DNA from 2 places in the Caballeronia sp. S22 genome. Region 1 is predicted to be linked to the other one. Evidence: riboswitches for the same ligand, from Rfam matches in the RefSeq annotation. Region 1 holds a riboswitch; the other holds the start of a gene.
The links. A riboswitch is a leader RNA that binds a small molecule or an ion and turns the genes downstream of it on or off. The one in region 1 is predicted to bind thiamine pyrophosphate.

Region 1 (3,408 bases):
GGTCACGCCTTTGCCCGTGCCGATCGGCGCGCCCCACGGCATCAGCGCTTCACAGCCGGCATCGAGAAGGCGCCTGCCGATCACGAGGTCTTCCGTGCAATACGGCAGCACCTTGAAGCCTTCGCGGATCAGCTTCGCGGACGCTTCCACGAGGCCGATCGGGTCGGGCTGCAGCGTGTAATCGTCGCCGATCAGCTCGAGTTTGATCCACGGCGTTTCGAATACTTCGCGCGCCATATGGGCGGTGGTCAGCACTTCGTCGACGCTCTGACATCCGGCCGTGTTGGGGAGCAGCGCGACGCCGTGGCGCTTCAGCACATCGAAAAAGCCGGCTTCGCCCGTTTCCGACTGGCGGCGCAGCGCGACCGTGACCATGCCAGGCCGCGCGGCGTCGATGGAGTCGGACAGCGATTGCAGCGACGGATAACGCGAAGTGCCGAGCAGCACGCGGCTCGGAAAGGTCTCGCCGTAGAGCGTGAGAACGTCGGCGGTGGATATGGTCATGATTCGATCCTTCGGTTCGGAATTCAGCCGCCCGCGACGGGCGAAACGACGTCGAGCTTGTCGCCCGCGGCGAGCGTTTTCGTGGCGTGCTCGCCGCGCCCGACGAACTGGCCGTTCAACGCAACCGCGAACGGCGGCTTCGCGCCGAACGCGGCGAGCGCTTCGGTAACGGTGGCGGTGTCGGGCAAATCGAAGACACGCTGATTGATGTGGATGTTCATCTCGTTTGTCTCTTGCTCAATGCGAAAGCGCGGGCGCGACCGAGAACTCGCCGTGCAGCAGTTCGGGCCAGCGCGCGGCGCCGCGGAAATCGGAGAAGGTGTCGGCATCGGCGACGTCGCCTGAAGCGAGCGCTTCGGCCAGATGGCTCGCGGCATCCGCGACTTCGGGTGCGATCATGAAACCGTGCCGATACAGGCCGTTCACGCGCAAGGTCCGCGCCCCGTCCCAGACGATGGCCGGCCGATGATCCGGCAAGGTCGGCCGGCAATGCGAATTCAGTTCGAGGATGCGCGCCTCGCCGAAACCCGGATGCACGGCGAAAGCCGCGCTCAGCAGTTCGAGCGCCGAGCGCACGCTGACGGGCGACATGTCTTCGCCTTCCACTTCCGTCGCGCCGATCACGTACAGATCGTTCTCCTTCGGCGCGATATAGAGCGGATAGCGCGGATGCAGCAGCCGCACCGGCCGCGAAAGCCCGATGCCCGGCGCATGCACGCGCGCGACTTCGCCGCGGATGCCGCGCAGCGCGGGCCACGCGGGCTTTCCGCCCAGACCACGACAATCGATGATCCAGCGGGCGTCGGGCATTGCGTCGACCGGCGTGTTCCAGTGCGTGCGCACGCCGCGCGCAGCGAGTCCGGCCGCGAGCGCGCTCAGGGCCTGGCGGTTATCCAGCTGGCCTTCGTTCGGCAGCAGCCAGCCCTGTGCGAAGCGCGTTCCGAGCGCGGGTTCGGCCTGCGCGACTTGCGCGCCCGCGAGCTTGACGAACCCGCCATCGAGCAGATCGGGAGGCGAATTGGCGCGCAGACGGCGCTCGAAAAGCGGCGCCTCGGCGCGATCCGCACCGTGCCACACGACGAGCGTGCCGTTGCGCTGAAAGAAGACCGGCTCGGGCAATTGCTCGATGAGACGCGGCCAGCGTTCGAGCGACGCCGCGCCGAGGCCGACCACGAGCGGCTCCGCGCTCGCCGCTTCCGCGAGCGGCGCGAGCATCGCGGCGGCGACCCACGCAGCCGATTGCGTGCCCGCCGCATCGCCGCGTTCGTAGAGCGCGACGTCATGGCCCGCGCCCGCAAGCTGCCAGGCGACGAGCCGTCCGACGAGCCCGCCGCCGACGACGGCGAAATCCTGCCGGCGCGGCGCGCCCTGTTCGATCCTGTTCAATTCGATGTCTCCAAAGGGCGTGACGCTGCACCGCACGAGGAGACGAAGTACGCGATCTCGACCGTGCTGGCGCGACGCCACATCACGAGGACGAAATCAGCGGAGAGACCGGCTCGGCATCGGATGAAACGTGCCGGGCGGAAGAAAAATACTGGAAGAGACTGGAGGAATGGCGCGGGATTCGCGCGTTCTCCGGAAACTTCCCTCGCCGGTATTACCCGGATCGGGTGCAAAGGGTCTCTCTCAGCCTCGCCGCGCTGCCGACCGTTCCGGCCGCCGATGCACGCGAAGCACCCCTGTTTCGTCGAGGATCATTAAAACATGAAAGGCGAAGCCGCTGCAAACCGGGATTGCCCGCCTTTTATCGCGCGCGTCGGCACTCTGGCACAATGCCGCGAACATGGTTCGCCGGCCGATCGCACGAAATTAAGCGAGCGTTAAGAGAATCCCGGAACAATTTACGGGGCCGGAAAACGCCGCGCGCGGCCCGGCCGCGGACGTCACAATCGGGCGCCACGGGGCGCATCAGCAGGAAGCTCATGACCAACACTCGTACCGAAAGCACGCAGCAGAAGGCCGACGAAGTCTCGGCCTGGAGCCTCATCAAGCCCTACTGGGTCTCGGAGGAGCGCGGTTTCGCGTGGGGCCTGCTCGTCGCGATCATCGCGATCAACATGACAGTCGTGTGGATCAATGTCCGGCTCAACAGCTGGAACGCCGACTTCTACAACGCGCTGCAGAACAAGAACGTCAAGGACTTCCCGCACCTTCTGCTGATCTTCACGGGCCTCGCATTCGCGTACATCCTGCTCGCGGTGTACGGGCGCTATCTGCGGCAGATGCTCGCGTTCCGCTGGCGGCAATGGCTCACCAACCGGTTTCTGGAGCAATGGCTCGGCGACAAGGCGTTCTACCGTATCGAGCGCGATCGCCTCGCCGACAACCCCGACCAGCGTATTTCCGACGACCTCCAGTCCTTCGCCACCACCACGCTTTCGCTGTCGCTCGACCTGCTTTCGACGCTCGTCACGCTCGTCACCTTCATCACGATTCTCTGGACCATTGCCGGCGCGCTCACGTTCTCGCTCGGCGGCACGCCGATCACGATTCCGGGCTACATGGTGTGGGCCGCCGCGCTCTATGCGATTCTCGGCTCGCTGATCATCCAGAAGGTCGGGCATCCGCTCGTGTCGATCAACTATCAGCAGCAGAAAGTGGAAGCGGATTTTCGCTTCGGGCTGATTCGGGTGCGCGAAAACGCCGAGCAGATCGCGTTCTACGACGGCATCTCCACCGAGACCGCCAACGCAAAGACCATTTTCCAGCGCATTCGCGACAACTGGTGGCTCATCATGAAGTACACGAAGCGCATGACCTTCGTGTTGAGCTTCTACGGGCAGATCGCGATCATCTTTCCGATCATGGTCGCCGCGCCGCGCTACTTCGCGGGCGCGTTTTCGTTTGGCGTGCTGATGCAGATTTCATCGGCGTTCGGCACGGTCAGCGATTCGTTTTCAT
Region 2 (3,408 bases), 1.5 Mb from region 1:
ACCGCTCATCCAGACGCGACAAGACTTTGCGCCCGATTGCGATAAAAAAACGGCCTGCCGCACGCGCTGTGCGACAGGCCGTTGTCAGCCAAAAACAAGCATCAAGTCGGCTGGTAAATCTCCGAGCCCTTCTTGACGAACTCGATCGCCTTCGTCTCCATGCCCTTCGCGAGCGCCTCGTGTTCGCTCACGCCTTGCTTCGCGGCGAAATCGCGGACGTCCTGCGTGATTTTCATCGAGCAGAAATGCGGGCCGCACATCGAGCAGAAGTGCGCGACCTTGGCCGAATCCTTCGGCAGGGTTTCGTCGTGGAATTCGCGCGCCTTGTCGGGATCGAGGCCGAGGTTGAACTGGTCCTCCCAGCGGAACTCAAAGCGCGCTTTCGACAGCGCGTTGTCGCGAACCTGCGCGCCCGGATGACCCTTCGCCAGATCCGCCGCGTGCGCCGCCAGCTTGTAGGTGATGATGCCTACCTTGACGTCGTCCTTGTTCGGCAGGCCGAGGTGCTCCTTCGGCGTGACGTAGCAGAGCATCGCGGTGCCGAACCAGCCGATCATCGCCGCACCGATACCCGACGTGATGTGGTCGTATCCCGGCGCGATGTCCGTCGTGAGCGGCCCGAGCGTGTAGAACGGCGCTTCGTCGCACCATTCCAGTTGCAGGTCCATGTTCTCCTTGATGAGCTGCATCGGCACGTGGCCGGGGCCTTCGATCATCACCTGCACGTCATGCTTCCACGCGATCTGCGTCAGTTCGCCGAGCGTCTTGAGTTCGCCGAGCTGCGCTTCGTCGTTGGCGTCGTAGATGGAGCCGGGGCGCAGGCCATCGCCGAGCGAGAACGAGACATCGTATTGCTTCATGATTTCGCAGATGTCTTCGAAGTGCTCGTAGATGAAGCTTTCCTTGTGATGTGCGAGGCACCACTTCGCCATGATCGAGCCGCCGCGCGACACGATGCCCGTCATGCGGTTGGCGGTCAGCGGCACGTATTGCAGGCGCACGCCCGCGTGAATCGTGAAGTAATCGACGCCCTGTTCCGCCTGCTCGATCAACGTGTCGCGGAAGATTTCCCACGTCAGGTCCTCGGCCTTGCCGTTGACCTTTTCGAGCGCCTGATAGATCGGCACCGTGCCGATCGGCACCGGCGAATTGCGGATGATCCACTCGCGCGTTTCGTGGATGTGCTTGCCCGTCGAGAGATCCATGACCGTGTCGCCGCCCCAGCGGATCGCCCACGTCATCTTGTCGACTTCCTCGCCGATGGAGGAGGTCACCGCCGAATTGCCGATGTTCGCGTTGATCTTCACGAGGAAGTTGCGGCCGATGATCATCGGCTCGCTTTCCGGGTGATTGATGTTCGCCGGGATGATCGCGCGGCCGCGCGCCACTTCCTCGCGCACGAACTCGGGCGTGATTTCCTTTGCCGCGTCCTTGCCGAACGCCGCCGCGCCAAAGGCCTGTCCGGGATGCTGACGGCCCATCATTGCGGCGAGCTTTTCGCCGTTCGGACCGCTCTGCTTCAGGCTTTCGAGATATTCCGCGCGCCGCTGGTTTTCGCGGATCGCGATGTACTCCATTTCGGGCGTGATGATGCCTTGCCGTGCGTAGTGCATCTGCGAGACGTTCTTGCCGGCCAGCGCGCGGCGCGGATGGCGATGCAGGTCGGGAAAGCGCAGTTCGGCCGTCTTAGGATCGGCGGCGCGCTCGCGGCCGAATTCGCTCGACAGTCCGTCGAGCTGTTCGGTGTCGGCTCGTGCTTCGATCCATTGCGCGCGCACGGCGGGCAGACCCGCGCGGATGTCGATGTTCGCGTCGGGATCGGTGTACGGGCCCGAGGTGTCGTACACGTACACCGGCGGGTTCTTCTCTGCCCCGAAGCCGTCGGGGGTGTCCGATTGCGTGATCTCGCGCATCGGCACGCGGATGTCGGGCGTCGAGCCGGTCACGTAGACCTTGCGCGAGTTCGGTAGTGGCGCGATGGCGGCGGCATCGACGACGGCATTCTCGGACAGGAACTTCGGGTTGGCATTCATGTGCTGTCTCTCCTGTAGGGATGGTTTATTGCCGAAGCACGACGACGCACACACAAACGCAGTCGAGCTCGGCTGATTCAGGAGCTAAACAGGGAGGAACGAGATGGAAAGGTACGGGTCCGGAAGAAGTGGCTGGATGCTGCAAACCATGGAACCCGAACGCTTCCCTGCGCTGGCATTATCCAGATCAGGTTCAAAGGGTATTTCTCACCCACGCCACACGAAGCGATTTCGTCGATAGAACCGATCGAGATCGCGATGTGCAACGCAGGACCCCCGCGTTAGCAGCCGACACGTTACACCGCGGCGTGGCGTCTTGGCAACCATTCGTAAAGTTGTGCAAACGCGTTCCGTGCTTACTGCATAATGTCGGGCGCCGCGGACTCTCGGGGTTTTCCCGAGGATCGCGCGGTCTCTCCTCGCGCAATCGCACTTCTTTCGTCCCGTCATGCCGTTCAGTCTGGTAGTCGCCGCAGCGTATTTCCCTGTTCCTTTTGCAGTTATCCGGCGCGCAGCCGTCGCGGAGTAATGCATGTCCGCTTTGCCGCCGCCGCGCCTGCCGTTCAGTTTCCCCGACCGTTTTCCGTTTCGCGCGCCGCGCTCGTTCAAAGGGCAGGTCGCGCTTGCGCTGGCCGTCGTTTATCTCGTGTGGGGCTCGACGTATCTCGGGATTCATTTGTCGCTCGAGTCGCTTCCGCCGCTCATGCTCGGCGGTTTGCGCAATCTGTGCGCTGGTGTCGGGCTGTTCGTGATCGCCGTGCATCGCAAGGCGGTGTGGCCTAGCGCGCGGGAAGTGCGCAATGCGGCGATCGTCGGCACATTGCTGGAGGGTTTGTCGAGCGGGATGATGGCCTACGGCATGCGCACGGTGGGAACCGGCACGGCCGCGGTGATGGTGGCCACCGTACCGCTCTTCGCGACGATCTTCACCGCGTTGAGCGGGCGCGGCGTCGCCAGGGGCGAATGGTTCGCGGTGGCGCTGGGTCTCATCGGCATCGTGCTCTTGAATCACGGCGATCCTTCTCCGAGTTCGACCGTCGGCACGCTGGCGATTCTGTGTGCCGCGATTTTCTGGGCGGGCGGCGCGCATCTGGCGACGCGTCTGCCGCAGCCTTCGGATCTGCTGATGTCGACGGCTTTGCAAATCGGGCTCGGCGGATTGATCGCGACGGGTATCGCGCTGGCGGCGGGCGAGCGGGTGACGCATATGAGCGTCGGTGCGGGATTTTCATTTATTTATCTCGTGGTGATCGGATCGATGGCGGCGTATGTCGCGTATAACTTTCTGATTCGGAATACGAGCACGATCGTCGCGACGAGTTGTCTTTATGTGAATCCGGTCGTTGCGGTATTGCTGGGGGCGCTGCTGCTCGGG

Region 2: another riboswitch for thiamine pyrophosphate. It lies ahead of thiC (phosphomethylpyrimidine synthase ThiC); the one in region 1 lies ahead of ACEN42_RS02145 (FAD-dependent oxidoreductase).

The regions. Positions count from the first base shown of each region.
Region 1 covers NZ_OZ180035.1:446,854-450,261, reverse strand. Annotated here, with positions in the region: gene ACEN42_RS02155 (thiazole synthase) at 1-504, opposite strand, end outside; gene thiS (sulfur carrier protein ThiS) at 528-725, opposite strand; gene ACEN42_RS02145 (FAD-dependent oxidoreductase) at 742-1,890, opposite strand; TPP riboswitch at 2,074-2,198, opposite strand; gene ACEN42_RS02140 (ABC transporter ATP-binding protein/permease) at 2,430-3,408, shown strand, end outside.
Region 2 covers NZ_OZ180035.1:2,169,107-2,172,514, reverse strand. Annotated here, with positions in the region: gene thiC (phosphomethylpyrimidine synthase ThiC) at 102-2,033, opposite strand; TPP riboswitch at 2,180-2,321, opposite strand; gene ACEN42_RS10235 (EamA family transporter) at 2,566-3,408, shown strand, end outside.